One region of the Thauera aminoaromatica genome, then DNA from elsewhere that is predicted to be linked to it. Evidence: predicted binding sites of a transcription regulator. Region 1 holds the regulator's gene; each other region holds the start of a gene.
The links. The regulator sigma-54, encoded in region 1, starts transcription at its own class of promoters, with help from an activator protein. The targets are predictions, from matches to a motif close to TGGCACGCTTNCTGCTNA.
Positions count from the first base shown of each region.

Region 2: a site for sigma-54 is predicted at 4,823-4,840, ahead of TMZ1T_RS05550 (PEP-CTERM sorting domain-containing protein). Genes of this name have one in related genera too.
Region 3: a site for sigma-54 is predicted at 3,314-3,331, ahead of TMZ1T_RS02885 (TorF family putative porin). Genes of this name have one in related genera too.
Region 4: a site for sigma-54 is predicted at 3,151-3,168, ahead of TMZ1T_RS19075 (urease accessory protein UreD). Genes of this name have one in related genera too.

Region 1 covers NC_011662.2:790,503-797,585, forward strand. The annotation lists gene ptsN (PTS IIA-like nitrogen regulatory protein PtsN) at 1-387, opposite strand, end outside; gene hpf (ribosome hibernation-promoting factor, HPF/YfiA family) at 524-847, opposite strand; gene TMZ1T_RS03445 (RNA polymerase factor sigma-54) at 866-2,320, opposite strand; gene lptB (LPS export ABC transporter ATP-binding protein) at 2,343-3,065, opposite strand; gene recX (recombination regulator RecX) at 3,052-3,501, opposite strand; gene recA (recombinase RecA) at 3,518-4,555, opposite strand; gene pncC (nicotinamide-nucleotide amidase) at 4,752-5,240, opposite strand; gene TMZ1T_RS03470 (phosphatidylglycerophosphatase A family protein) at 5,245-5,727, opposite strand; gene thiL (thiamine-phosphate kinase) at 5,759-6,718, opposite strand; gene ubiT (ubiquinone anaerobic biosynthesis accessory factor UbiT) at 6,839-7,083, opposite strand, start outside.
Region 2 covers NC_011662.2:1,246,453-1,253,535, forward strand. The annotation lists gene TMZ1T_RS05530 (bifunctional metallophosphatase/5'-nucleotidase) at 1-1,001, opposite strand, end outside; gene TMZ1T_RS05535 (hypothetical protein) at 1,053-2,330, opposite strand; gene TMZ1T_RS21725 (H-NS histone family protein) at 2,656-3,219, opposite strand; gene TMZ1T_RS05545 (low molecular weight protein-tyrosine-phosphatase) at 3,336-3,773, opposite strand; gene TMZ1T_RS05550 (PEP-CTERM sorting domain-containing protein) at 3,919-4,731, opposite strand; gene TMZ1T_RS05555 (VOC family protein) at 5,456-5,932, opposite strand; cobalamin riboswitch at 6,334-6,526, shown strand; gene bluB (5,6-dimethylbenzimidazole synthase) at 6,576-7,083, shown strand, end outside.
Region 3 covers NC_011662.2:669,116-676,198, reverse strand. The annotation lists gene TMZ1T_RS02900 (multidrug effflux MFS transporter) at 1-860, opposite strand, end outside; gene TMZ1T_RS02895 (YifB family Mg chelatase-like AAA ATPase) at 927-2,429, opposite strand; gene TMZ1T_RS02890 (accessory factor UbiK family protein) at 2,701-2,952, opposite strand; gene TMZ1T_RS02885 (TorF family putative porin) at 3,376-4,080, shown strand; gene glnK (P-II family nitrogen regulator) at 4,110-4,448, shown strand; gene TMZ1T_RS02875 (ammonium transporter) at 4,559-5,785, shown strand; gene TMZ1T_RS02870 (hypothetical protein) at 6,240-6,488, shown strand; gene TMZ1T_RS02865 (bestrophin-like domain) at 6,649-7,083, shown strand, end outside.
Region 4 covers NC_011662.2:4,330,301-4,337,383, forward strand. The annotation lists gene urtB (urea ABC transporter permease subunit UrtB) at 1-142, shown strand, start outside; gene urtC (urea ABC transporter permease subunit UrtC) at 153-1,397, shown strand; gene urtD (urea ABC transporter ATP-binding protein UrtD) at 1,394-2,260, shown strand; gene urtE (urea ABC transporter ATP-binding subunit UrtE) at 2,267-2,959, shown strand; gene TMZ1T_RS19075 (urease accessory protein UreD) at 3,178-4,056, shown strand; gene ureA (urease subunit gamma) at 4,095-4,397, shown strand; gene TMZ1T_RS19085 (urease subunit beta) at 4,409-4,762, shown strand; gene ureC (urease subunit alpha) at 4,762-6,513, shown strand; gene ureE (urease accessory protein UreE) at 6,551-7,083, shown strand, end outside.

The DNA of each region.
Region 1 (7,083 bases):
GAACTCGCGGTCGCTGAACATCTGCGCGAGCTCGGAGAGCAACTGCAGATGGGTTTCGTTGGCCTGTTCGGGCACGAGCAGCACGAACAGCATGTCCACCGGACGGCCGTCGGGAGCATCGAACTGCACCGGGGTGGCCAGGCGCAGAAAAGCGCCGGCGGCGTCCTTGAGCCCCTTGATGCGGCCGTGCGGGATGGCGATGCCCTGACCCAGTCCGGTCGAGCCGAGGCGTTCGCGGGTGAACAGGCTGTCGAACACGGTGCTGCGGGCGATGCCCTGGTTGTTCTCGAACAGCAGGCCGGCCTGTTCAAAGACGCGCTTCTTGCTGCTCGCGTCGAGATCGATCACCACGTTGGAAAGCGGCAGGAGTTGGGATATCAGGCTCATTCGCAGGTGGGCTCGCGCACTCTTCCGTCAGCTGCCGCCAGGGGGGCGGGAATCCGGTCCGGGGCGTGTGCGGCCGCGCTTCGTGAAAACGCGCGCATTATAACCACACCCCGGACGGGGAGCTTCAAGCCGGTCCTCAGGCCTCGGGGACCTGGTGCTTGAGCGACTCGTGGTTATGGTCGGACTGCTTCTGCTTGTACTTCTGAACCTGACGGTCGAGCTTGTCGGTCATCGCGTCGATCGCCGCGTAGAGGTCGGCGTCGTCCGCTTCGACGAAGAGGTCCTTGCCGCGCACGTGCAGCGTCACCTCGGCTTTCTGCTTGAGCTTTTCGACCGACAGGATGACGGTGACGCTGGTGACGTTGTCGAAATGGCGGATGACGCGATCGAGCTTGGAGGTCACGTATTCGCGGATGGCGGGGGTGACTTCGACGTGGCGCCCGGTGATGTTCAGATTCATGGATGACTCCTGTTGTTGTCAGAGGGATTTGCGCAGGCTGACCGGCGGGATGTTGAGGGACTCGCGGTACTTGGCGATCGTGCGCCTCGCCACGACGATTCCCTGTTGGCCGAGAATTTCGGCGATCTTGGCGTCGGACAGCGGCTTCTTGCTGTCCTCCGCGTCCACCAGCTGGCGAATCAGCGCACGAATCGCCGTGGAGGAAGCCGCACCGCCGGTGTCGGTCGCGACATGACTGCCGAAAAAATACTTGAGCTCGAAGACTCCGCGCGGCGTCGCCATGTACTTCTGCGTGGTGACGCGCGAGACGGTGGATTCGTGCAGCTCGAGCTGGTCTGCGATCTCCCTTAGGGTGAGTGGCCGCATCGCCACGTCCCCATGATCGAAGAACTGCCGTTGCTGGTCAACGATGGCCTGGGACACGCGCAGGATGGTGTCGAAGCGCTGCTGGACGTTCTTGATCAGCCAGCGCGCCTCCTGCAGCTGCCCGCCGAGGCCGCCGCCCTGTGCGCGGTTCTGCTGCAACAGGCTCGCGTACAGGCGGTTGATGCGCAGGCGGGGCATCGCTTCCTGGTTCAGGCTCACGGTCCATTGGCCGCGCAGCTTGCGCACGACGACGTCGGGCAGCACGTAGCGCGTCTCGGCGGTGGAGTAGCGCGAGCCGGGGTGGGGGTCGAGGCTGCAGATCAGGGCCTGCGCTTCGCGCAGACCCTCGTCGTCACAGCCGGTGAGCTTGCGGATACGGGCGAAGTTGCGCTCCGCGAGCAGTTCGAGGTGGCTGGTCACGATCTCGAGAGCGAGAGGGCGTATCGGGCACTCGGGCAAGGCCTGGAGCTGCAGGGCCAGACATTCCTGCGGGCTGCGCGCGCCGATCCCGGCCGGCTCGAGGCTCTGCACGTGGCGCAGGGCGATGGCGAGCTCGTCGAGATCGACCTCGGCGTCCTGCGGCAACAGCTCGAGGAGATCTTCCAGCGGCTGGTGCAGGTAGCCGTCGTCGTCGAGTGCCTCGATCAGGAAGCGCACCAGCGCGCGGTCGCGGTCGGACAGGGGCGAGAGGGCGACCTGCTGGTCGAGGTGTTCGCGCAGCGACACGCCGGCGGCCTGGATGTCCTGGTAGTCGCCGTCCTCGTCGTCCTCGCTGCGGCTGGACGCGCCCTGACCCACGTTGGACCAGTCGATGCCCTCGTCCTCGCTGCTGCCTTCGCCGCCCTCGTGCGTGATCGACTCGCCCGCCGGTTCGGCGGCGGGTTCCGGCGCGGCTTCGCGCTCGGGCGCGTTGCCCGGCGGCGGCGCGGGGGCGTAGTCGACGCCGCCGTCGCCATCCTCGCGCTCGAGCATGGGATTCTCGAGCAGCACGCGCTCGATCTCCTGGTTCAGCTCGATCGTAGACAGCTGCAGCAGCTTGATCGACTGCTGCAGCTGGGGCGTCAGCGTGAGGTGCTGGGAGAGCTTGAGCTGGAGGCTGGGTTTCATCGCGGTCGGCAGGAGGGCGGGCTCACAGGCGGAAGTGCTCGCCGAGGTAGACCTGGCGCACGCGCTCGTTCTCGATGATCTCGGTAGGCTCTCCGCTCGCCAGCACGCGACCTTCGCTGATGATGTAGGCGCGGTCGCAGATGCCCAAGGTCTCGCGCACGTTGTGGTCGGTGATCAGCACGCCGATACCGCGCTCCTTGAGGAAGCGGATGATCTTCTGGATGTCGATGACCGCGATCGGATCGACCCCGGCGAAGGGCTCGTCGAGCAGGATCAGGCGCGGGTCGGTGGCGAGCGCGCGGGCGATCTCGCAGCGCCGGCGCTCCCCACCCGAGAGCGAGATCGCGGTGTTGTCGCGCAGGTGATGGATGCCCAGTTCCATCAGCAGTTCCTCGAGCCGCTCCTCGATCTGGCGGCGTTCGAGCCCCTGGAGTTCGAGCACGGCGCGGATATTCTCGGCCACGCTGAGCTTGCGGAACACGCTCATCTCCTGCGGCAGGTAGGACAGGCCCAAACGCGCGCGGGCGTGGATCGGCAGGTGGGTGAGGTCGGTGCCGTCGAGGGCGATCTGGCCGCCGTCGGCGCGCACCAGACCCACAATCATGTAGAAGCAGGTGGTCTTGCCGGCGCCGTTGGGACCGAGCAGGCCGACGACCTCGCCCGAGCCGACCTCGAAGCCGACGTCATGCACCACGGTGCGCGCCTTGTAGCGCTTTTGCAGGCCGGCGACCTTAAGCAGACTCATCGTAGGGCTCTTTCAGCAGCTTGCGGATCAGCTCGGGGGCGAAGCCCCGGGTTTGCAGGAAGCGCGCCTGGCGCGCCCATTCGCGTGCGTCGGCGGGTGGGGTGGCGAAGCGGCCGTGCAGCACCGCGCGCGCCCGCTCGATCTCGGATTCTACGCACTCGTCGGCGAGCGCCTCGTCGATCCGGTCACGGTCGATGCCTCGCCGCACGAGCTCGTTGCGCAATCGTGCGGTGCCGAAGCGCGCCGCCTTGCCGCGCACGAAGGCCTCGGCGTAGCGCTCGTCGGACTGCAGGCCGAGCTCGCGCATGCGCTCGAGCACCGCTTCGATCTCGGCCGGCTCGCCATGGGGTGCGAGCTTGCGCGCAAGTTCGGCGCGCGAGTGGTCGCGCCGGGCGAGATGGCGGAGCGCACGTTCGCGCAGGCTCGGCTCGCCCATGTCGGTGCCGACGGGGTCAGGCCTCGGCCGGCGCCGGGGCGGACGCGGCGGCGGGCGGCAGCTCGGGCAGGCCGACCGCGACCCGCACCTTGTTCTCGATCTCGCGGGCCAGCACCGGGTTGGCGCGCAGGAACTCGCGCGAGTTGTCCTTGCCCTGGCCGATCTTGTCGCCCTTGTAGGCGTACCAGGCGCCCGACTTGTCGACGATCTTGTGCTCGACGCCGAGGTCGATGATCTCGCCTTCGCGCGAGATGCCCTCGCCGTAAAGGATGTCGAAGTGGGCTTCCTTGAACGGTGGCGAGACCTTGTTCTTGACCACCTTGACGCGGGTCTCGGAGCCGACCACCTCGTCACCCTTCTTGATCGTGCCGGTGCGGCGGATGTCCATGCGCACCGAGGCGTAGAACTTGAGCGCGTTGCCGCCGGTGGTGGTCTCCGGGCTGCCGAACATCACGCCGATCTTCATGCGGATCTGGTTGATGAAGATCACCAGGGTATTGGTGCGCTTGATGTTGGCGGTGAGCTTGCGCAGTGCCTGCGACATCAGGCGGGCCTGCAGGCCGGGGAGCTGGTCGCCCATCTCGCCCTCGATCTCGGCCTTGGGGGTGAGCGCGGCGACCGAGTCGATGACCACGATGTCCACGCCGCCCGAGCGCACCAGCATGTCGGCGATCTCGAGCGCCTGTTCGCCGGTGTCGGGCTGCGAGATCAGCAGATCCTCGATGTCGACGCCGAGTTTTTCCGCGTAGCCGACGTCGAGCGCGTGCTCGGCGTCGATGAAGGCCGCGGTGCCGCCGAGCTTCTGCATCTCGGCGATGACCTGCAGGGTGAGCGTGGTCTTGCCGGAGGATTCGGGGCCGTAGATCTCGACCACCCGACCGCGCGGCAGACCGCCGAGCCCGAGCGCGATGTCGAGTCCGAGCGAGCCGGTGGAGACGGTCTGGATGTCGCGCTCGATGCTGCCGTCGCCCATGCGCATGATCGAACCCTTGCCGAACTGCTTTTCGATCTGCGACAGCGCCGCGGAGAGGGCTTTGGCCTTGTTTTCGTCCATGGAAGTGCGTCCTGTTTGATTGCCTGATTATGGCACAAAGATTGCAGACATGCGGGGTGCAGGCCTGATGCCGTAAGTGTAGAGCCTGTATGCAATTACAGCAAACATGTCATGCGGATTTCCGGCGCGGGGCTGCGTCCGGCGAAGTGGCGAGGGTGGCGGTTCGGATTTCCCGGCCCCGTGCGCCCTGCGCCCCTCAGACGCAGCGTTCGAGTACGCCTTGCAGGGCGAGGATCACCGTCTGCCGGCGCACCGCGGCGCGGTCGCCGTCGAGATGGACGGTGACGACCCCGGTGGGGCCGTCGCGCCGTGCCCAAGCGAGGCAGACCGTGCCGACCGGCTTGGCGGGGCTGCCTCCACCCGGTCCCGCGACCCCGGACACGGCCACCGCGAGGTCGGCGCGGCTGCGGTCGAGCGCGCCCGCGGCCATTTCGCTCACGGTGGCTTCGCTGACCGCGCCGTGCGTCTCCAGCGTCGCGGCGCGCACGCCGAGCATGTCAGCCTTGGCGTCGTTCGAGTAGGTCACGAAGCCGCGGTCGAACCAGCCCGAGCTGCCGGCGATCGCGGTGACGGCCTCGGCGATCCAGCCGCCGGTGCAGGACTCCGCGGTGGCCAGCCACAGCCTGCGGTTGGCGAGGGCTTCGCCCACCCTGCGCGCGAGGGCGTCGAGTTCGTGATCGGTCATGGTCTCAGCTCCCCAGCAGGTGGACCAGCACCGCGAGCGCCAGCAGGGTGTAGCCGGCGGCGACGAGGTCGTCGAACATGACCCCGAAGCCGCCCTTGAAGCTGCGGTCGGCCCAGCGCACCGGAGGCGGTTTGACGATGTCGAAGAAGCGGAACAGTGCGACCGCGATCGCCTGCCACAGCAGCCCGGCGGGGGTGAACAGCAGCACCAGCCAGATCGCCACCATCTCGTCCCAGACGATGCCGCCGTGGTCTGGCACCCCCAGCGCTTGCCCGGTGCGCTCGGCGGCGAGCACGCCGGCGAGGAAGAAGCTGGCGAGCAGTGCGAGGAAGACGAACTCCGACACCGGGGTGCGGATCAGTGGGTAGATCGCCCACCCGAGCAGGGTACCGACCGTGCCCGGCGCCCACGGCGACAGCCCGGCGCCGAAGCCCAGCGAGATGAAGTGGGCGGGGTGGCTCATCAGCAGGCGGGCGGTGGGGCGCATGGTCGTTTCGAGAGGTGGGCCGGATCGGGCCTCAGGCGAAGTGATCGTAGCCGCATGCGGCCGGGGCCGCCAGGCCGCCGTCGGCCTCGCGCAGCAGCAGGCGCTCGCGTGCGGGGGTGAATTCGCCGATGCGATGCAGGGGGAGGTCGAGTCGGGCCGACAAGGCATCGATCTCGGCACGGTGTCGGGGCGCGGCCGCGAACAGCAGCTCGTAGTCGTCTCCGCCCGCGAGCAGGCAGCGCCGGCACAGCGCGGGATCGGCGCCGCTGGCGGCGAGCGCGGCGAGCGGCAGCGCCGCGACCTCGACGATGGCGCCCGTGCCCGAGCATTCGAGGAGGTGTCGCAGATCGCCGAGCAGGCCGTCGGAGACGTCCAGCATCGCGCTCGCCAGGCTGCGCAGCGCGAGCCCGAGCGCTACGCGCGGCTGCGGCCGTTGCAGGGCGTCGACGAATTCGGCGTGGTGGATGGCGTCCAGGCCGGTTTCGCCGCGCAGCGCCGCGAGCCCGAGCGCGGCGCGGCCGGGCTGGCCCGAGATCCACAAGTCGTCGCCCGCACGCGCTCCGCCACGGGTGATCGCGGCGCCGGCCGGGACCTCGCCGACGATGGTCACTGAAAGCGTCAGCGGTCCGCGCGTGGTGTCGCCGCCGGCGAGGTCGATCGCAAAGGCGTCGGCGCAGGCGAAGAAGCCGCGCGCGAAGGCAGCGATCCAGGCCTCGTCCGCCTGCGGCAGCGCGAGCGCGAGGAAGGCCCAGCGCGGCTCGGCGCCCATGGCGGCGAGGTCGGAGACGTTGACCGCGAGCGTCTTCCAGCCTAGCCCTTCCGGGTTGGTGTCGGCGAAGAAGTGGGTGCCGGCCACCAGCATGTCGGTGGACACCGCCAGCCGCATGCCGGGGCGCGGCGCGAGCAGGGCGGCGTCGTCGCCCACGGCGAGCTCGGTGTGGCGCGCGGGGCGGGTGAAGTGGCGCCGGATCAGGTCGAATTCGGAGGGCATGGCGGCAAACGTCGGGCAGCGGACCGCGAGCTTACCGCGGATGCGGACGGACGCGCTGCGGTCGATGCGCGGCGGTGGCCGGAGGGGCCGGTTCGCGGCTTGCGCCGCTCCTGCAGGGGGTCAGCCGTGGCGGCCGAGCAGCTTCGCCTTGAGGGCGTCCCAGTCCACCGCGTCGAGCGTGTTCTTGACCAGCAGGCCGAGATCGGTGTCGCCTTCCATGCGCAGGCGGCGGCTGAAGAAAAGGGTGTCGGGGTCTTCCTCGCGCAGTGCCAGCGCCATGAAGTCGCGCGTGGTGGCGGAGAGGATCAGGTCCGGTCTGGCGCCCGCGGCCGGGGTGGCACGGCGGAAGCCGCGCTCGCCGAGGG
Region 2 (7,083 bases), 460 kb from region 1:
TCGCCCTGGCCGTCGAAGAGCACGTCGAGCTCGCCGACCACGGCGCTGTATTGCCAGGCCTGGACGACGCAGACCGCGTCGCCGTCCTTGTTGCGCGCGGCGGTGGGGTAGGCGCCGGCGGGCGAGAGGCCGAAGGTCTTCAGGCTGTCGTCGCCGAGCAGGCTGTGCGAGTCGCCGCCGACGATGACGTCGACGCCCGAGAGCTGCGCGGCGATCGCCTGGTCCTGGGCGTAGCCGAGGTGCGAGAGCAGGACGATCTTGTCGATGCCCTGGGCGCGCAGGCGGTCGATCTCGCGCTGGGCGGAGTCCGCCTCGTCGAGCAGCCGGGTGCCGGGGTCGGGGCGCGAGGCGTTCTGCGTCTTGGCGGCGGTGGTGAGGCCGACGATGCCGATGCGCTCGCCGCCGCGCTCGACCACCACCGAGGGGCGCACGCTGTCGCTGCCGAGCGGCGAGCCGGCGCGCGGGGCGAGGTTGGCCGAGAGCACCGGGGTGCGGCAGTCGGGGGCGGACCAGAGGTGGTCGATGAAGGTCTGGAGGCCGGCATCGCCGGAGTCGAGCTCGTGGTTGCCGACGGCCATGGCGTCGAAGCAGACGCGGTTCATCAGCGCGGCGTCGGCTTCGCCTTCGCTGAGGGTGTAGTAGAGCGTGCCGGTGATGGCATCGCCGGCGTGCAGCTTGAGGACGTGCTCGTGGCGCGCGGCGAGCTCGGCGATCGCCGTGGCGACGCGCGGGAAGCCGCCGAGCTTGACGGTCACGCTCGCGCGCGTGTCGTCGCTGCCGGTGCGCAGGCGCAGGCTGGCGTCGGATTCGTCGAGGTTGGAGTGGTGGTCGTTGATGTGGAGGATGGCCAGGCGGTAGTCGGGCCTGGGCGCATCGGGCTGCGCCGCTGCGGGCACCGGCTCGGCGTCGGCCTTGGCCTCGCCGGAGGAGGTGTCGGTGCAGCCGGCGAGCATGATCGCGCCGGTGAGCAGCAGCAGCTTGGGGATGCCGGGGTGACGCATGGCGGAGCCTCTTGTCCGTTTCGGGGATGGACGGAGGATCGCGAAAGGAGGTTAAGTGGTGATGAAAGCCGCAGGGTGGTTCGGGCAATCGCGACTTGCGTCGCTCCCACGAAAACCATCGCGCTGGTCGTGCGCCATCGCAAGATCGCCCACGGCGTTTCCCGTGGGAGCGACGCAAGTCGCGATATCGGCCATGCCGCCCTTGCCGTCGCGCATTGCCTGCGGAATCGCCCGATCGCGACTTGCGTCGCTCCCACGAAAACCATCGCGCTGGTCGTGCGCCATCGCAAGATCGCCCACGGCGTTTCCCGTAGGAGCGACGCAAGTCGCGATATCGACCATGCCGCCCTTGCCGCCGCGCATTGCCTGCGGAATCGCCCGGTCGCGACTTGCGTCGCTCCTACGAAAACCATCGCGCTGGTCGTGCGCCGGCGCCAGATCGCCCACGGCATTTCCCGTAGGAGCGACGCAAGTCGCGATATCGACCATGCCGCCCTTGCCGCCGCGCATTGCCTGCGGAATCGCCCGATCGCGACTTGTGTCGCTCCTACGAAAACCATCGCGCTGGTCGTGCGCCATCGCCAGATCGCCCACGGCATTTCCCGTAGGAGCGACGCAAGTCGCGATATCGACCATGCCGCCCTTGCCGCCGCGCATTGCCTGCGGAATCGCCCGGTCGCGACTCGCGTCGCTCCTACGAAAACCATCGCGCTGGTCGTGCGCCATCGCCAGATCGCCCACGGCATTTCCCGTAGGAGCGACGCAAGTCGCGATATCGGCCATGCCGCCCTTGCCGTCGCGCATTGCCTGCGGAATCGCCCGATCGCGACTTGCGTCGCTCCCACGAAAACCATCGCGCTGGTCGTGCGCCATCGCAAGATCGCCCACGGCGTTTCCCGTAGGAGCGACGCAAGTCGCGATATCGACCATGCCGCCCTTGCCGCCGCGCATTGCCTGCGGAATCGCCCGATCGCGACTTGCGTCGCTCCTACGAAAACCATCGCGCTGGTCGTGCGCCATCGCCAGATCGCCCACGGCATTTCCCGTAGGAGCGACGCAAGTCGCGATATCGACCATGCCGCCCTTGCCGCCGCGCATTGCCTGCGGAATCGCCCGGTCGCGACTTGCGTCGCTCCCACGAAAACCATCGCGCTGGTCGTGCGCCATCGCCAGATCGCCCACGGCGTTTCCCGTAGGAGCGACGCAAGTCGCGATATTGGCCATGCCGCCCTTGCCGCCGCGCATTGCCTGCGGAATCGCCCGATCGCGACTTGCGTCGCTCCTACGAAAACCATCGCGCTGGTCGTGCGCCATCGCCAGATCACTCACGGCGTTTCCCGTAGGAGCGACGCAAGTCGCGATATCGGCCATGCCGCCCTTGCCGTCGCGCATTGCCTGCGGAATCGCCCGATCGCGACTTGCGTCGCTCCTACGAAAGCGGCGTTGCAATGTGGGTGGTGCGGGAAATCCTGTGATTCGGGAACGGCATCGATTGGGCAATCCGCTCCCGGCTTGACGGCAATCCGGATGCCGCGGTGTTCCGTTCGGCTCGAAAGAGAAAGCCCCGACCGGATGATTGACCTTGTGATGTGTCGTCATCGGGGCGGGGCTTTTGACCGGGGAAATGACGCCCCGGCCGATGTGCGGAAACGGATTAAATCAGGAATTCATCCTTGTTGCGGCCGGCTTCGAGGTAGGCACGCATCCACTTGGGCGTGGCGCCGCGGCCGACCCAGGTTTCGCCGGTGGCGGGGTCGCGGTATTTGGCCTTGAGCGCGGTCTTGGTCTTTTGCGGGGCGGCGGTGGATTCGCGGCCCGCCTGCAGGCCGAGATCGGCGGCGCTGAGGCCATAGGCGGCGATCTTCTGCTTGACGTCGGCGATGATTTCGGCGAGTTCGCGCTTGCGCAGTTCTTCGGCCTGGGATTGGAGCTCGGCGATTTTTTGCTGCAGTTCGGCGTAGGTGGTCATGATCGTTATGTTTTGTGGTGATGAAAACGTGCCGATTGTACGCCGATGAAAAACGTTTTTGAAAGCCTTGGAGAAACTTTTTCGGATTAATGTGCGCGGCGTTAATTGGCAAGGTCTGTGAATGCCCTTGCCGAATGAAGCAATTAAGCGGCACGGATAGGGCATGCGGAGTGGTGCGATGGTTTTTGCAGGAGCGACGCAAGTCGCGATCAAGCATGCAGGAATGCCGCGCCGCGGTATCCAATTCATTCGGCGTCGGCAGCTCCATTCGGCGCGGGCGGGATCGGATGCGCCGCAATCGCGACTTGCGTCGCTCCCACAGGGCTGCCGCGCGCCCGTGGGAGCGACGCAAGTCGCGATCAAATTCAGAGCTTGCCGATCCATTGATCCACGGTGTGCGCGATGATGTCGTAGGCGAGCTGGTGGTTTTCCTCGGCCAGCCGATAGGGGTCGGGCACCTCGGCCTTGTCCCAATGCCCGAGCAGGAAGATCTTGCCGCGCGCGCTGGGGTCGAGGCGGGTGGCGTATTCGAGGTGGTGCTTTTCCATCACCAGGATGAGGTCGGCCCAGCGCGTGATCTCGGGGGTGAGCTGGCGCGCGACGTGGGGCGAGAGGTCGATGCCGTGGCGCAGGGCGACACGCTGGGTGGTCTCGTCCGCGGGATGGCCGACGAGGGCGCCGATGCCGGCCGAGGCCACGGTGGCCGCGCGGCCGCGCGCGGCGAGGCGGTCGCGCAGCAGGAACTCGGCGAGCGGGCTGCGGCAGATGTTTCCGGTGCAGAGGGTGAGGATCTTGTCGAACATGGCGGTGTGCGAGGGCGTCGGGTGTGCGCCTGGCGCGGCGCGGTGGAGCGCGATCGCGGGCGACCGGCCTGGCCCGGGAGTGTAAACGCAAAAACCGGCACCCCCTCGCGAGGATGCCGGTTTGCGGGACTGCAGCAGCCGAGGATCAGGCCTGCTTGCGGCGACGCATCGCGCCCAGACCGGCCAGGCCGAGGCCCAGCAGGGCCAGCGAGGCGGGCTCGGGGACGGCGGTGACGGCGACGTTGCTGACGCGGAAGGTGCCGTCGGTGCGGTTGTAGGTCGGGCTCTGCGCATAGGCGAGCCTGTTGGCGGTCGTATCGGTAAGGCCGTTCGACTGCAGGAACACGCCATAGTCGGCCGCAGCGAGCAGCGCGCCGGCACCGGGCCAGTTGGTCGCCGTTTCGACGACGTCCATTATGAAGCTGTTGTTGGTGACGGTGCCGGTGATCGCCAGGGTGCCCGCGCCGGTGGGATCGACGAAGCTGGTGCCGAGCAGGCCGTTGAGCAGGCCGAGGACGCCGGAGGTGGTCGCGCCGTCGTACGAGCCGCCGAAGTTGAAGCCGACGGAGAACGCCGGGCCGGCGCCGAAGGCGAAGTTGTAGATGCCCGGGGTGAGGCCCGTCGGGGTGAGGTTGCCGGTGAAGATGCCGACGTTCGAGCTGATGCTGCGCGTGACGGTGCCGCCGGGACCCGAGTAGAAGGTGGCGGTGGCGGTGCCGGTCGGGCCGGCGCTGCCGGGGCCGATGCCGACGGTGTAGGTGCCCGCCGGGCCGGCGGCCAGCGAAAGGGCGCCGCTGAGGTTGGTCAGGGCGATCTGGTAGGTGCCCGGGGTGGCGTCCGCAAAACCGGTGATGGCGAAGTCGCCGCCCAGGTTGGCAGTGCTGACATAAGCGGCCGAAGCACCGGTGGACACGGCTGCGAGCGACGCGGTCGCTGCGATGAGAGCAAGTTTTTTCATTGGCGCAATCCTTTAAAACTGGGACGTACCAACCCGGGGGCCGGCGTCTTCGTTGTTGAAAACAGGGCGATTGGTCACCGCTGGAACGTACAAAGCAATATCAGTGCCTGTTTTGCAAGTGCTTGATTTAAAGGGTTCTGTTGCTCTGGAGAGGACGTCGCGAGGGGGGCGGTGTAAAAAAATTCGACACTTCGGGGCAGGTGCTGCGCCGCCGCATCCACGGCGACGCGCAGCGACCGAGGCGCATCGCCTGCCGCGGCGCTGCAATCGCGACTTGCGTCGCTCCTACAGGAGATGCCGGGGTTGCGGTGCTTGCGGGCGTTCGGGGTGCGCTGTGGGAGCGACGCGAGTCGCGATCACGGCCGTCTCGCAGCCGCCGAGGTGCATCGCCTGCCGCGGCGCTGGATCGCGACTTGCGTCGCTCCTACGTGAAACGCCGGGGTTGCGGTGCTTGCGGGCGTTCGGGGTGCGCTGTGGGAGCGACGCGAGTCGCGATCACGGCCGTCCCGCAGCCATCGAGGCGCATTGCCTGCCGCGGCGCTGGATCGCGACTTGCGTCGCTCCTACGTGAAACGCCGGGGTGGCGGTGCTTGCGGGCGTTCGGGGTGCGCTGTGGGAGCGACGCGAGTCGCGATCACGGCCGTCCCGCAGCGACCGAGGCGCATCGCCTGCCGCGGCGCTGGGTCGCGACTTGCGTCGCTCCTACATGAAACGCCGGGGGCGATCAGCTGGCGATGCGGGCGAAGGCTTCGACGACCTCGGGCGGGGCCTGGACAAGTTCGACGAGCACGCCCTCGCCGCCGATGGGGAATTCGTCGTTGCCCTTGGGGTGCAGGAAGGTGATGTCATAGCCCGCCGCGCCGCGACGGATGCCGCCGGGCGCGAAACGCACGCCGTTGGCGCCGAGCCATTCGACCGCCTTGGGCAGGTCGTCCACCCACAGGCCGACGTGGTTGAGCGGGGTGGTGTGCACCGCGGGCTTCTTCTCGGGGTCGAGCGGCTGCATCAGGTCGACCTCGACCTTGAACGGCCCGGAACCCATCGCGCAGATGTCCTCGTCGACGTTCTCGCGCTCGGACACGAAGTTGCCGGTGACTTCCAGGCCGAGCATGTCGACCCACAGGGTCTTGAGCTTCTCCTTGCTCGGACCGCCGATGGCGATCTGCTGGATGCCGAGGATCTTGAACGGACGCTGGGACATGGTGCCTCCTGGGTGGGCGGTTGTGTCAAGAATTCATAATTATAGAGGAATCGAGCCGGCGCTGCGTCGGGAGGGCCAATGGCCGAGCGCCGGTTTCGTGGGAATCGCGACTTGCGTCGCTCCCACGTCCCAACCCGGGCGCCGGGCGCAAGGATGTGCGCGCCGGTTTTCGTAGGAGCGACGCAAGTCGCGATCCAGCGCGGCGGCTGCGAGGAGCGTTTCTAGGTCGACGCGGGTGGGAATCGCGACTTGCGTCGCTCCCACGTCCCACCTCGGGCGCCGGGCGCAAGGATGCGCGCGCCGGTTTCGTAGGAGCGACGCAAGTCGCGATCGGGCGACCTCCCACCCCGCGCGGCGGTGTCCGCCTTGTTTTGCCCGCGGCCGCCTTTGCCGCTAAGCTTGCGCCCTCTCTGCTTCGAGGTGCCCGCGTGTGCGCGGGAGAATCGGGAAGGCGGTGCAATTCCGCCGCGCGCCCAGCGCCGTGTAGGGGATTGTCCGGGCGAGGTTCGCCCAGCCACTGGTCCACGAGGACCGGGAAGGCGCCCGGACGAGATGATCCGCAGCCGGAAGACCGGCCTCGAAGTGCATCCCGCAGCCGCCTGGTCGGTGGCTGCCCACTGCTCGACGACAAGGGGAATACTTCATGAGCAGCCCGACGCAGGCGCAGTGCGCGCCGGCGAGCACCGACGCGTCCGCACCGATTCACGACCCGGCCGCCGCGCGCTTCCAGGCCAATCCGTTGTTCGACGCCGCCGAGCGCGCCGCCGTCTATCGCGCCATCCACACCCGGCGCGACGTGCGTGGCGAGTTCCTGCCCGACGCGATCCCCGACGAGGTGCTCGCGCGCGTGCTCACCGCCGCGCATCACGCGCCCTCGGTCGGCTTCATGCAGCCGTGGGATTTCGTCGTGGTGCGCTCGCGCGAGGTGCGCGCGAAGATCCACGCCGATTTCCTCGCCGCGCACGCCGAGGCCGAGCAGATGTTCGACGAGGGCAAGCGCGACACCTATCGCAACCTGAAGCTCGAGGGCATCCTCGAGTCGCCGGTCAATATCTGCATCACCTGCGACCGCAGCCGCCACGGCCCGGTGGTGATCGGGCGCACGCACATCGGCGCGATGGACGTGTACAGCGCGGTGTGCGCGGTGCAGA
Region 3 (7,083 bases), 120 kb from region 1:
AAGACGAAGCCGAAGCCCACCGTGCGCACCGGCGACCAGCGCCCGGCCACGCGCTCGGAGAGCGTCGAGCCGATCATCATCCCGCCCACCGCCGGACCGAACAGCCACACGAAACCGCCACTGCCCAGGCTCAGATGCTCGAGGATGAACACCGGCGCCGAGAGCACGTAGAGGAAGAAACCGTTGAAGTTCAGCGCCACCCCGAGCGCCAGCAACATGAAGGCCGGGTGGCGGAAGATCGCCAGGTAGGCGCGCAGCAGCGGCCGCGGATGCAGCGGCTGGCGGTCCTCCTCGGCGAGCGTCTCGGGCAGGAAGCGCCACGTCGTCCACGCGAGCGCGAGCCCGAAAAGGGCGAGGAAGAAGAAGATCGCCCGCCAGCCTGCGAGCGCGAGCAGGCCCGCGCCCAGCATCGGCGCCAGCGCCGGAGCGAGCGCGAAGATCAGCATCACCCGCGACATCAGGCGCTGCGCCTGCGGCCCCTCGTGCAGGTCGCGCACCACCGCACGCCCGACCACGATGCCCGCGCCGCCGCTCAGCCCCTGCAGCGCGCGCCCGAACCACAGCCACTCGATGCTCGGCGCCAGCGCGCACACCAGCGAGGCGAGCGCGAACACCACCGTCAACGCGACCAGCACGCGGCGACGCCCGAAACGGTCGGCGAGCGCGCCGTGCCATAGCACCATGGACGCGAGCGCCACCATGTAGATCGTCAGCGTCTGCTGCACCTCCAGCCGGCTCGCGCCCAACGCCGCCGCGATCGCCGGAAAGGCGGGCAGATAGGCATCGATCGCGAACGGGCCGATCGAGGACAGGGCTGCCAGCAGCGAAGCGAGGCGGGCGTGGGTGAGCGGTCGGATCATGTACGCCTTGGGGCGGACTCCTGGTGTCGTCGTCCGCAGCCGACGGCGCACGGGGCGCGGGGTCGTTCAGCGGGAGTCGAGGCTGCGCCGGTACTGGATCGCCTCGGCCACCTGGGCTGCCCCCGGACGGGACGCGCCGGCGAGATCGGCGAGCGTGCGCGCGACGCGCAGGACACGATGATACGCCCGCGCCGACAGGTCGAGCCGCTGCATCGCCTGGCGCAGCAGGGTTTCGCCGCCCGGATCGGGGCGACAGTGGCGCTCCACCTCGCCGGCCGGCAGGCGGGCGTTCGGACAGCCCTGACGCGTTGCCTGCAGCGCACGCGCCGCCGCCACCCGCGCGCGCACCGCGCTGGAGGGCTCGCCCGGCGGGCTTTCGAGCAGGACCTCCGGCGCGATTGCAGGCACCTCGACGGTGAGGTCGATGCGGTCGAGAAAGGGGCCGGACAGCCGCCCGCGGTAGCGCGCCACCTGCTCGGGCGTGCACCGGCAGGCGCGGCGCGGATCACCGAGATGGCCGCAGGGACAGGGATTCATTGCCGCGACGAGCTGGAAGCGGGCAGGGAATTCGGCGCGCCGGCGCGCGCGCGACACCGTGACGGTGCCGGTCTCGAGCGGCTCGCGCAGGGACTCGAGCACACGGCGGTCGAACTCGGGCAGCTCGTCGAGGAACAGCACGCCGTGGTGCGCGAGCGAGATCTCGCCCGGGCGCGGCACCGCGCCGCCGCCCACCAGCGCCGCCGCCGAGGCCGAGTGATGCGGCGACCGAAAAGGTCTGCGGTGGAAGCTGCGCGGATCCAGGCGCCCCTCGATCGAGGCCACCGCGGCGGCCTCGATCGCCTCGTCCTCGTCCATCGCCGGCAGCACGCCGGGCAGACGCTGCGCCAGCATCGACTTGCCGGTACCCGGCGGTCCGAACAGCAGCAGGGAATGCCCGCCCGCCGCGGCGACCTCGAGCGCACGCCGCGCCTGCAGTTGACCGCGCACATCGGCGAGATCGGGCAGCCCGGCGGCGTCCTCGTCCTCGGGGGCCGCCGCGAGCGCCGGCTCGAGGCGGGTGTGTCCGTTGAGATGCGCGCACACCGCGCCCAGGCTGTCGGCCGGGAGCACGGTGGCGCTGCGCGCGAGCGCGGCCTCGGCCGCATTGGCGGGCGCCAGCACCAGCGCGCGTCCGGCGCGCGCGGCGGCGAGCGCTGCCGAGAGCACCCCGCGCACCGGGCGCAATCCGCCGTTCAGCGAAAGCTCGCCGCACAGCTCCAGGCGCGGGAGCAGCCGCTCGGCCACCTGGCCGGAGGCGGCGAGGATGCCAATCGCGATCGCGAGATCGAAGCGCCCGCCCTCCTTGGGCAGGTCTGCAGGCGCCAGGTTGACGGTGATGCGGCGCTGGGGAAACTCGAACTGCGCCGACTGGATCGCCGCACGCACGCGGTCGCGCGCCTCGCGCACCTCGGTGTCGGCGAGGCCGACGAGATGGAACTGCGGCAGGCCGTTGCCCAGGTGGACCTCGACCGTGACCGGGGGCGCCTCGATCCCGTCGAGCGCGCGCGCATGAACGAGGGCGAGCGACATCTGCGACTCCGGACGGAAAGGAATCGTCAGTCTAGCGGAGCCGCGGTCGATGACAAAGAAATATGCGGAACGCGGGACCGGGGGCATTCGGTCACGAGACGCATACGGTGTTTCATGCAGACGCGAACGCAGCATCCAGCGTGTCGCGACGCCCATCGCCACCCACCGTCCGTTCGCGGCTGGCGCCGCTCCTACGAGGTTTCCGGGAACCTTGCCGGTTTCCGCAGGAGCGCCGCCAGACGCGAATGCAGCGTGTGGAAACGCAGCTGGATCAGGCCTTGTCGCCGCCGGCCAGCTTCGCTTCCAGTTCGGCGACGCGCGCCTCGAGCTCGGCGAGCTTGCGCCGCGCCTGCGCGAGCACCTCGCGCTGCACCTCGAATTCCTCGCGGGTGACCAGGTCGAGCTTGCCGAAGGCCGAGCCGAGCATGGCCTTGGCGTTCTTCTCGATGTCGCGGACGGGGCTGTTGGCGGCGAGTTCGGAGAGGCGGGCACCGATTTCGTCGAGGATGCGGGGCGTGCTCATGATGGCGTGGATTCCGGGTTGCAGAGGCGTCGGAGTCTAGCACGCACGCCCCTGCCGACTGGAGCGCCGGCGGCCCGCCGCACACGATCGGCGCAGGCGCGGTGCGCGCGACATTGCCGTGATCACGACTTGCGTCGTTCCGGCAGGGGCCCGGGCGACGCAGGGGTGGGCGAAGGTTTTCGTAGGAGCGACGCAAGTCGCGATCTGGCGCCAAGAACCGTCAACCATCGCTCGCACAACACGAATGGCGCACCACATTGGTGCGCAACGCCCCGAAATCGCGCGCCCATCCCTGCCGCAGCGCAGCAAGATCCGCCCGCCGACAAGCGGAAACCTAGGAATCACCAGGCTTTCCGCACCCTGGCACGCCACGTGCTTAGCGAGTCTCGTCGCGAACTTTCCAAACCTCGTCAGGAGATGACCATGCACACGAAACCGCTCGCCACCGCGCTCGCCATCCTCGCCACGATCGCCACCGCCGGCACCGCCCATGCCGGCGACGGCCCCTTCACCGCCAACGTCGGCCTGGTGTCCGACTACGCCTACCGCGGCTGGAGCCAGACCGACGAGCGTCCCGCGCTGCAGGGCGGCTTCGACTACGCCCACGACAGCGGCCTGTACGCCGGCGTGTGGGGCTCGAACGTATCGTGGCTGTCGGACGCCAACACGGACGTCAGCAACAGCCTCGAGCTCGACCTCTACGGCGGTTACAAGGGGACGGTCGGCGCCATCGGCTACGACGTCGGCCTGCTGCAGTACTACTACCCCGGCAGCTACCCCAAGCCCTACAACAGCCCGAACACGCTCGAGGGCTATGTCGGCCTGTCGTGGGAGTTCCTGTCCTTCAAGTACTCGTACGCCTTCACCGACCTGTTCGGCTACGACAAGTCGGACGGCAGCCAGTACTACGACCTCGGCGCCGCGGTCGATGTCGGCGGCGGCTTCACCCTCGCCGCCCACGTCGGTTACAGCGACATCAAGGGCCAGGACGACTACACCGACTGGAAGCTGGGCGTCACCAAGGAGTTCGGCGGCTTCAACTTCGGCCTGCACTACGTCGACACCGACGTGGACAACGCCGACCTCGCCGACGAGCGCGTGATCCTGTCGATCGCCAAGAGCTTCTGAGCATCGCCCATCCGGAACCGGAGAAAGACATGAAATTCATCGCTGCAATCATCAAGCCCTTCAAGCTCGACGAGGTCCGCGAGGCGCTCTCGGCCATCGGCGTGCAGGGCATCACCGTGACCGAGGTCAAGGGCTTCGGCCGCCAGAAGGGCCACACCGAGCTCTATCGCGGCGCCGAGTACGTCGTCGACTTCCTGCCCAAGGTCAAGGTCGAGGCCGCCATCCCCGACGACATCCTCGACCAGGCGATCGAAGCGATCGAGAAGTCCGCCGCCACCGGCAAGATCGGCGACGGCAAGATCTTCGTCTTCGAACTCGAGCAGGCCATCCGCATCCGCACCGGCGAGACCGGCCCGGACGCGCTGTAAGGGAGCAACGCAAAATGAGAAAACTCCTCGCATACCTGCCGGCGGCAGCCCTGCTCGCCGGCGTCTCCGGCGGCGCCTTCGCCCAGGAGGCCGCGGCCGCCGTGGCCGAGGTGCACAAGGGCGACGTGGCCTGGATCATGACCTCCACGCTGCTCGTGCTGATGATGGCCCTGCCCGGCCTGGCGCTGTTCTACGGCGGCATGGTGCGCGCCAAGAACATGCTCTCGGTGCTCATGCAGGTCATGACCGTGTTCTCGCTCAACGCCCTGCTGTTCGCGATCTACGGCTACAGCCTGACCTTCACCGAAGCCAGCCCCTTCATCGGCTCGCTCGACAAGGTCTTCCTGTCCGGGGTGACGATCGAGACGCTCGCCGACACCTTCACCGAGACCGTGAAGCTGCCCGAGTTCGCCTTCATCGCCTTCCAGGCCACCTTCGCCGGCATCACCGGTGCGCTCATCGTCGGTGCCTTCGCCGAGCGCATGAAGTTCTCCGCGGTGCTGATCTTCTCGGTGATCTGGTTCACGCTGTGCTACCTGCCGATCTGCCACATGGTGTGGGGCCCGGGCGGCTACCTGCTCGAAGACGGCGCGCTCGACTTCGCCGGCGGCACCGTGGTGCACATCAACGCCGGCATCGCCGGTCTGGTGGGCGCCTGGATGGTGGGCAAGCGCATCGGCTACGGCCGTGAGGCGCTCGCACCGCACAGCCTGACCCTGACCATGGTCGGCGCCTCGCTGCTGTGGGTGGGCTGGTTCGGCTTCAACGCCGGATCCAACCTCGAAGCCACCGCCGGCGCTGCGCTCGCCTTCATCAACACCCTGGTCGCCACCGCCGCCGCGGTGCTCGCCTGGTCGCTCGGCGAGGCGCTCATCAAGGGCAAGCCCTCGATGCTGGGCGCGGCCTCGGGTGCGGTCGCCGGCCTGGTGGCGATCACCCCGGCCTGCGGCTCGGTCGGCCCGATGGGCGCGATCGTGATCGGCACCCTCTCCGGCTTCATCTGCCTGTGGGGCGTGAATGGGCTCAAGCACATGCTCGGTGCGGACGACGCGCTCGACGTGTTCGGAGTGCACGGCGTGGGCGGCATCGTCGGCGCGATCCTCACCGGCGTGTTCGCCGCGCCCAGTCTGGGCGGCACCGGCGCCGAGGACTTCTCGATCGCCTCGCAGGTGTGGATCCAGACCTGGAGCGTGCTCGTGACCATCGTGTGGTCGGCCGTGGTCGCCTTCGTCGCCTACAAGGTCGCGGACCTGCTGGTCGGGCTGCGCGTGCCGGAAGACGAGGAGCGTCAGGGCCTCGACACCACGGCGCACGGCGAGACCGCCTACCGCTACTGAGCCGGCTTGCGGAACCGTGCTCCTCCGGTTCCCATCCCCTCGCGGCGCCCTTCAGGGCGCCGTTTTTCTTTGGCGCGCCCCCAATGGAAGCGATCGGGCGCAACCCCCTGCCGGCATTCGCGCAGCGCAAGCCTGCCAGAGGCACCGCAAGCTTGCCGTTCGCCCCACCGCACGATGACATCGGGAGAATCCCCGGGGTCCAGTCCACCCCGAGGCAACGCCCCATGCGTCACAAGATCGCCCCTCTCCGCCTGCTTTCCCTCGCCGCACTCGTTACCGGCTGATTCTCGATGCCGGCCCCTGGGTCGCCCTGCTTTGCCGTGATGACACGCACCATGAATGAGCCAAGGCGCAGTTTGCGCAATACCCAGGACCTTTCCCGACTTGTGAGGCGGTGGTCGCGGAGGCCTGTCTCCTCCTCGCTCGTGCCGGCTTCGACCCCGCCCGGGCACTCATGCTGCTCGAACGGAGCGCCGTGCACATCGCCTTGTCACTGGAGTCGCAGACCGCTCCCGTGCGCACGCTGTTCGAACGCGACGACAATGTGCCAGCCTCGCTGGCCGACGCCTGTCTCTTGCGCATGTCCGAGCTCTTCGAGCCCTGCAGCATCCTGACTCTCGGCAGAAATTTCGGCATCTACCGACGCCTCGGCCGCAAGACGATTTCGCTGATGTCGCCCTGCGCGCAAGTGCGGACTGATTGAGCACGCACGCCGCGGGACTCGACCCGCTGCTCGGCTTCTACCAGCGCCCGGCCTTCGATCGAAGCCCTGCACGCGCTGCTGCGACCGCCCCCGAGCATGGGCGGGGCGCGATCGGACGGGTAGACTGCGAGGACCTCCCGAACGCCCCTCCTGGATCTCCATGCTTTTCTCCGACTGGCACAGCTACGACCACTACGGCCTCGCCTTCGTCGCCTTCTTCGGCACCCTCGCCGCCGTGTTCCTGATCCAGTGGGTGATGATGCGCTCGCGCTGGGCGGGATGGATGCAGTCCCTGCAGGGGGTGGCGCCCCCGTTCATGAACGCGCTCGGCGTGCTCTTCGGCCTGGTGCTGGCCTTTCTCGCCAACGACACCTGGAGCGCGCACGACCGCGCGATGAGCGCGGTGTATCGCGAGGCGGACGGCCTGCGCAGCATCGGCGCGCTCGCCGCCACGCTGCCCGAGCCACTCGGCGGCGAGCTGCGCGCGGCGGCGGCCGGCTACGCCCGCGCCAGCGCCGCCGAATGGACCCAGCTCGCGCGCCACAGCGAGGCGCCGGAGGTGCTCGCCCGCGCCGACGCGCTGCTGGCGCTGCTC
Region 4 (7,083 bases), 960 kb from region 1:
CCTCGGCATCGTCGCCAAGTTCCTCGAAGGCTGGGCGGGCGCGGTCGTGGCCAAGATCCTGGTGCTGGTCTTCATCATCGCCTTCATCCAGAAGCGTCCGCAGGGCATCTTCGCCCTCAAGGGCCGCTTCGCCGACAGCTGAGGCCGCCGCCATGCGCACGCCCTTCATCCTGAGACTGTTCCACAGCATGCCGCGCGGCGGCTGGATCGCGCTGGCGATCTTCGCCGCCGTGGCCTGGATCGGCGTGCCGGTCGCGCACCTCGCGCTGCCCGAGAGCCATCCGCTGCACGTCTCCGCCTACACCGTCAGCCTGCTCGGCAAGATCCTGTGCTACATGGTGGTCGCCGTCGCCATGGACCTGATCTGGGGCTACGCCGGCATCCTGTCGCTCGGCCACGGCCTCTTCTTCGCCCTCGGCGGCTACGCCTTCGGCATGTATCTGATGCGCCAGATCGGCCGCGACGGCAGCTACGGCGCCGAGCTGCCCGACTTCATGGTCTTCCTCGACTGGAAGGAGTTGCCCTGGTACTGGGCGGGCTCGGATTCCCTGCTGTGGGCGCTGTTCCTGGTGGTCGCGCTGCCCGGGCTGGTGGCCTTCGTGTTCGGCTGGTTCGCCTTCCGCTCGCGCATCAAGGGGGTGTACTTTTCCATCATCACCCAGGCGCTGACCTACGCCGCGATGCTGCTGTTCTTCCGCAACGAGACCGGCTTCGGCGGCAACAACGGCTTCACCGACTTCAAGCGCATCCTCGGCCACGACATCACCTCGCCCGGCATGCGGGTGACGCTGTTCGCGCTCTCGGCGGCGCTGCTGATCGCCTGCCTGGTGCTCGGCCGCTACCTGGTGAGCTCGCGCTTCGGCCGCGTGCTGGCGGCGATCCGCGACGCCGAGAGCCGGGTCATGTTCATCGGCTACAACCCGCTGCACTACAAGCTCTTCATCTGGACGCTGTCGGCGATGCTGTGCGGGCTGGCGGGCGCCTTGTACGTGCCCCAGGTCGGCATCATCAACCCCTCGGAGATGTCGCCGGCGAACTCGATCGAGATCGCGGTGTGGGTGGCGGTGGGCGGACGCGGCACGCTGGTGGGCGCAGTGCTCGGCGCCGGCATCGTGAACCTCGCCAAGAGCGTGTTCACCGTCTACCTGCCGGAATACTGGCCCTTCGTGCTCGGCTTCCTGTTCATCGTCGTCACCCTCTACCTGCCCGACGGCGTGGTCGGCCTGTGGCGCAAGCTGCGCGCGCGCCGCGCCGCCGCGCGCCTGGACGACACCCGCAGCGCCGCCACGCCTGCGCCGGGCGCAGCCGCGGCGGCCCCGGGCACGCCCCCCGTCACGAGCGGCGCGCACGGCTTCGCCGCCCCCCCCACCGACACCGCCAAGGGAGCGAACGCATGATCCCCACCCTCGAGATCGAACGCGAGCGCACCCGCCTCGACGCCGAGCGCGAGAACGAGCGCGAGCACTGGGACGGCTCGGCCGCGGACGGGCGGGTGCTCCGGCCCGGAGAGCTCGACCTGTCGCACAAGGTCATCCTCTACCTCGACGACATCACCGTGAGCTTCGACGGCTTCCGCGCGCTCAACAAGCTCAGCCTGACCATCGACGCCGGCGAGCTGCGCTGCATCATCGGCCCCAACGGCGCCGGCAAGACCACCATGATGGACGTGATCACCGGCAAGACGCGGCCCGACTCGGGCACCGCCTTCTTCGGCCAGACCATCGACCTCACCCGCCTGACCGAACCCGAGATCGCCCACGCCGGCATCGGCCGCAAGTTCCAGAAGCCGACCATCTTCGAGCAGCACACGGCCTTCGAGAACCTCGAGCTGGCCATGAAGGCCGACAAGCGCGTGCGCCGCACCCTGTTCGCCAGCCTCATCGACGACGAGCGCGACCGCGTCGCCGCGGTGCTGCGCCAGATCCGCCTCGACCAGGCCGCCGACCGCCCCGCCGGGCTGCTCTCGCACGGCCAGAAGCAGTGGCTGGAGATCGGCATGCTGCTGATGCAGGAGCCACGCCTGCTGCTGCTCGACGAGCCGGTCGCCGGCATGACCGACGACGAGACCGAGCGCACCGCCGAGCTGTTCACGAGCCTCGCCGGCAAGCACTCGCTGGTGGTGGTCGAGCACGACATGGCCTTCGTCGAGGCGCTCGGCGGCAAGGTCACGGTGCTGTGCGAGGGTTCGGTGCTGGCCGAGGGGGATCTCGCCACGGTGCAGGCGGATCCGCGCGTGATCGAGGTCTACCTGGGGCGCTGAACGAACATGCTCAAAGTCGACAACCTGAACCAGTACTACGGCGGCAGCCACATCCTGCGCGGCCTGTCCTTCGACGTGCCCGTCGGCAAGGTGACGACGCTGCTCGGGCGCAACGGCGTGGGCAAGACCACGCTGCTGAAGACCCTGATGGGCCTGGTGCCCGCCGCCAGCGGCAGCATTTCCTTCCACGACCAGGACATCACCCGCGCGCCGTCCTGGAAGCGCGTCGCCGCCGGCATCGGCTTCGTCCCGCAGGGGCGCGAGATCTTCCCGCGCCTCACCGTCGAGGAGAACCTGCTCATGGGCCTGGCCACCCGGCCACGCGGCAGCGCCATCCCGCCGCGCATCTTCGACATGTTCCCGGTGCTGAGGCAGATGATGGGCCGGCGCGGCGGCGACCTCTCCGGCGGCCAGCAGCAACAGCTCGCCATCGGCCGCGCGCTCGCCTTCGGCCCCCGGCTGCTGATCCTCGACGAGCCCACCGAGGGCATCCAGCCCTCCATCATCAAGGACATCGAGCGCGCCATCCGCAGCCTCGCCGAGACCGGCGAGATGGCCATCCTGCTCGTCGAGCAGTACTACGACTTCGCGCGCGCGCTCGCCGACCAGTACCTGGTAATGGAGCGCGGCGAGATCGTCATGCGCGGCGCAGGGGCGGACATGGACCGCGACGGGGTGCGCGAGGCGCTCGCGGTGTGAGGGTCGCCGCGTCGCGGGGCGCGGCGGGTCCGGCGGGTCTGCGCGGTCGCGCTGCGCCGCCGCACCGCGCTGGTGCGCCCGCAGGCGAACGCACCAGGACAGGGCATCGACGGATCTCCGCCGCGCCGCGCAGCCCCACCGTCGCACCCGCAACACCCCTGTCAGGCGCAGCCATCGGGCGTTCAGAGAGCTGGCCCGGGTCTTGCTAAACCTCCCCCATGTACCCGCCGCTGCCTCCCCTCGCCTCTTCGCTATTGCCCCCCGCCGGCGCCGCGGTATCCACGCCCTGGCGCGCCGGGCTGAGCCTGGAATACGAGAAGCGCGGCGCACGCAGCGTGCTCGCACGCCGTGAGCACTTCGGCCCGCTGCGCGTGCAGCGCGCGCTCTACCCGGAAGGCGAGGCCGTCTGCCACACCCTGCTGGTGCACCCGCCCGCCGGCATCGTTGGCGGCGACGAGCTGCGGGTGGACCTGCGCATCGGCGCGGGCGCGCACGTGCTGCTGACCACCCCGGGTGCCGGCAAGTGGTATCGCAGTGCCGGCGCGCGCGGCGTGCTCGCGCAGCACATCGCGGTGGCGACGGGCGCGGTGTGCGAGTGGCTGCCGCAGGAGAGCATCGTCCATGAAGGCGCGCTCGCCGGGCTCGCCACCGAGGTGCGCCTGGAAGGCGATGCCTGCTTCATCGGCAGCGAGATGCTGTGCTTCGGCCGCACGGCCTCCGGCGAACGCTTCGCCCGCGGCGAGCTGGCGATGCGCACCCGCATCGAGCGCGACGGCCGGCCGGTCTGGCTGGAGCGCGGCGTCGTGCATGGCGGTGGCGGGCTGCTCGCCGCCGCGCCCGGCCTGCACGGCCAGCCGGTGAGCGCGAGCCTGCTGATCGCCTCGCCGCGCTGCGACGAGGCCTTGCGCGATGCCTGGCGCGCGCTCTCGCCCGCGGCCGGCGAAGGCGCGGTGAGCCTGCTGCCGGGCGTGCTGGTGGCGCGCTGGCTGGGGCCGGCCTGCGAGCCCGGCCGGCAGTGGTTCACCCGCCTGTGGGCGACGGCGCGCCCGGCAGTCGCGGGACGGGCGGCGCACACGCCGCGGATCTGGAACACCTGAAACCCATGGGCGGCAGCGCGCCGCCGCGGAGGAAGACGATGGAACTGAGCCCACGCGAGAAGGACAAGCTGCTGGTGTTCACCGCCGGCCTGCTCGCCGAACGCCGGCGCGCGCGCGGCCTGAAGCTGAACTACCCGGAGGCGGTGGCGCTGATCACCTGCGCGATCCTCGAGGGCGCGCGCGACGGCCGCACGGTGGCGGAGCTGATGGGCTACGGCGCGACCCTGCTGACGCGCGCGGACGTGATGGCGGGCGTCGCGGAGATGATCCCCGACATCCAGGTGGAGGCGACGTTTCCCGATGGCACCAAGCTGGTGACCGTGCACAACCCGATCGTGTGAGGAGCAGGCCGATGATCCCCGGAGAACTCTTCGTCGCCGACGGCGACATCGAACTCGCCGCCGGCCGTGCCACGCGCACGCTGGTGGTGAGCAACACCGGCGACCGCCCGATCCAGGTCGGCTCGCACTACCACTTCGCCGAGACCAACAGCGCGCTCGACTTCGACCGCGCGGCGGCGCGCGGCTTCCGCCTGAACATCGCCGCCGGCACGGCGGTGCGCTTCGAGCCCGGGCAGTGGCGCACCGTCGAGCTGGTGGCGCTCGATGGCGAGCGCGAGGTGTACGGCTTCAACGGCCTCGTCATGGGACGGCTGGACGAGCCCGCGACCGCGCCCGCCGCGCACCGGACGCAAGGGAGCCTGTGATGGCGACGATCTCGCGCCGCGCGTACGCGGAGATGTTCGGCCCCACGGTGGGCGACCGGCTCCGCCTGGCCGACACCGAGCTCGTGATCGAGGTGGAGAAGGACTTCACCATCTACGGCGAAGAGGTGAAGTTCGGCGGCGGCAAGGTGATCCGCGACGGCATGGGCCAGGGCCAGGGCGTGGCCGCCGACGTGGCGGACACCATCGTCACCAACGCGCTGGTCATCGACGCGGTGGCGGGCATCGTGAAGGCCGACGTGGGTCTCAAGGACGGCCGCATCTGGAGGATCGGCAAGGGCGGCAACCCCGACATCCAGCCCGGGGTGACGATCCCGATCGGCGCCGGCACCGAGGTGATCGCCGGCGAGGGCATGATCCTCACCGCGGGCGGCATCGACAGCCACATCCACTGGATCTGCCCGCAGCAGATCGAGGAGGCGCTGAGCTCGGGCGTCACCACCATGCTGGGCGGCGGCACCGGGCCGGCGACCGGCACCTTCGCCACCACCTGCACGCCGGGCCCCTGGCACATCCACCGCATGCTGGAGGCTGCCGAGGCCTTCCCGATGAACCTCGGCTTCTTCGGCAAGGGCAACGCCAGCCTGCCGGCGCCGCTGAAGGAGCAGGTGCAGGCCGGCGTGATCGGGCTGAAGCTGCACGAGGACTGGGGCACGACGCCGGCGGCGATCGACAACTGCCTGACGGTGGCCGAGCAGATGGACATCCAGGTCGCCATCCACACCGACACGCTCAACGAGTCGGGCTTCGTCGAGACCACGCTGGCGGCGTTCAAGGATCGCACCATCCACACCTTCCACACCGAGGGCGCGGGCGGCGGCCACGCGCCGGACATCATCCGCGCGATCAGCCGCCCCAACGTGCTGCCGTCCTCGACCAACCCGACGCGGCCCTACACGGTCAACACCATCGACGAGCACCTCGACATGCTGATGGTGTGCCACCACCTCGATCCGAGCATCGCCGAGGACGTGGCCTTCGCCGAATCGCGCATCCGCCGCGAGACCATCGCCGCCGAGGACATCCTGCACGACACCGGCGCGTTCTCGATGATGTCGTCCGACTCGCAGGCCATGGGCCGGGTGGGCGAGGTGGTGATCCGCACCTGGCAGACCGCGCACAAGATGAAGCTGCAGCGCGGCTGGCTGGCGCCGCGGCGCAGCGCGGCGGCGGCGGTGCCGGACGCGGTGGCCGTGGTCGAGGGCAGCACCGCCAACGACAACTTCCGCGTCAAGCGCTACATCGCCAAGTACACCATCAATCCCGCGCTGACCCACGGCATCGCCCACGAGGTGGGCTCGATCGAGCCGGGCAAGCTCGCCGACCTGGTGCTGTGGCGCCCGGCCTTCTTCGGCGTCAAGCCGAGCCTGGTGATCAAGGGCGGCATGATCGCCGCGGCCGCGATGGGCGACCCCAACGCCTCGATCCCGACCCCGCAGCCGGTGCATTGGCGGCCGATGTTCGGCAGCTTCGGACGCGCGCTGAAATGCGCGGTGACCTTCGTGTCGCAGGCCGCGCTGCACAACGCCGCGGTGGCCGCGCTCGGGCTGCAGAAGCCGCTTGTGGCGGTGAAGGGCTGCCGCACGCTGACGAAGGCCGACATGGTGCTCAACGACGCCACGCCGCAGATCGAGGTCGATCCCGAGACCTATGTCGTGCGCGCCGACGGCGAGCACCTCGCCTGCGAACCCGCCACCGAGCTGCCGCTGGCGCAACGCTATTTCCTGTTCTGAGCGCAGCGCACCGGAACCGCACTGGAGACCTCCCGCCATGCCGATGACCGCAGAAACCCTGGCCGACTTCGTGATGCCCGCTCCCGCCACCGACGTGCTGCTGATCGAGCAGTTCCACGAGGGCGACGAGCCAGCGAGCGAGGTGCTCGAGCTCGACTTCGGCGCCCGCACCAAGAGCCGCCTGCGCACCCGGCTCGCCTCCGGCGCCGAGGTGGGCCTCTTCCTGCCGCGCGGCACCATCCTGCGCGGCGGACAGAAGCTGCGCGCACGCGACGGCCGCATCGTCGAGGTGCGCGCCGCCGCCGAGGACCTGCTCGAGGCGCGCTGCGCCTCGGCGGTAGCGCTGGCGCGCGCCGCCTTCCACCTCGGCAACCGCCACGTCGCGGTCGAGGTCGGGCACGACGAGGCCGGCGACTGGCTGCGCCTCCAGGCCGATCACGTGCTCGAAGGCATGCTGGTGGGGCTGGGCGCACTGGTCAGCACGCTGCGCGCGCCCTTCGAGCCCGAGGCCGGCGCCTACGCGCCCGGCCACCAGCACCCGGGCGACGGCAGCGGCGCGCGCATCCACCT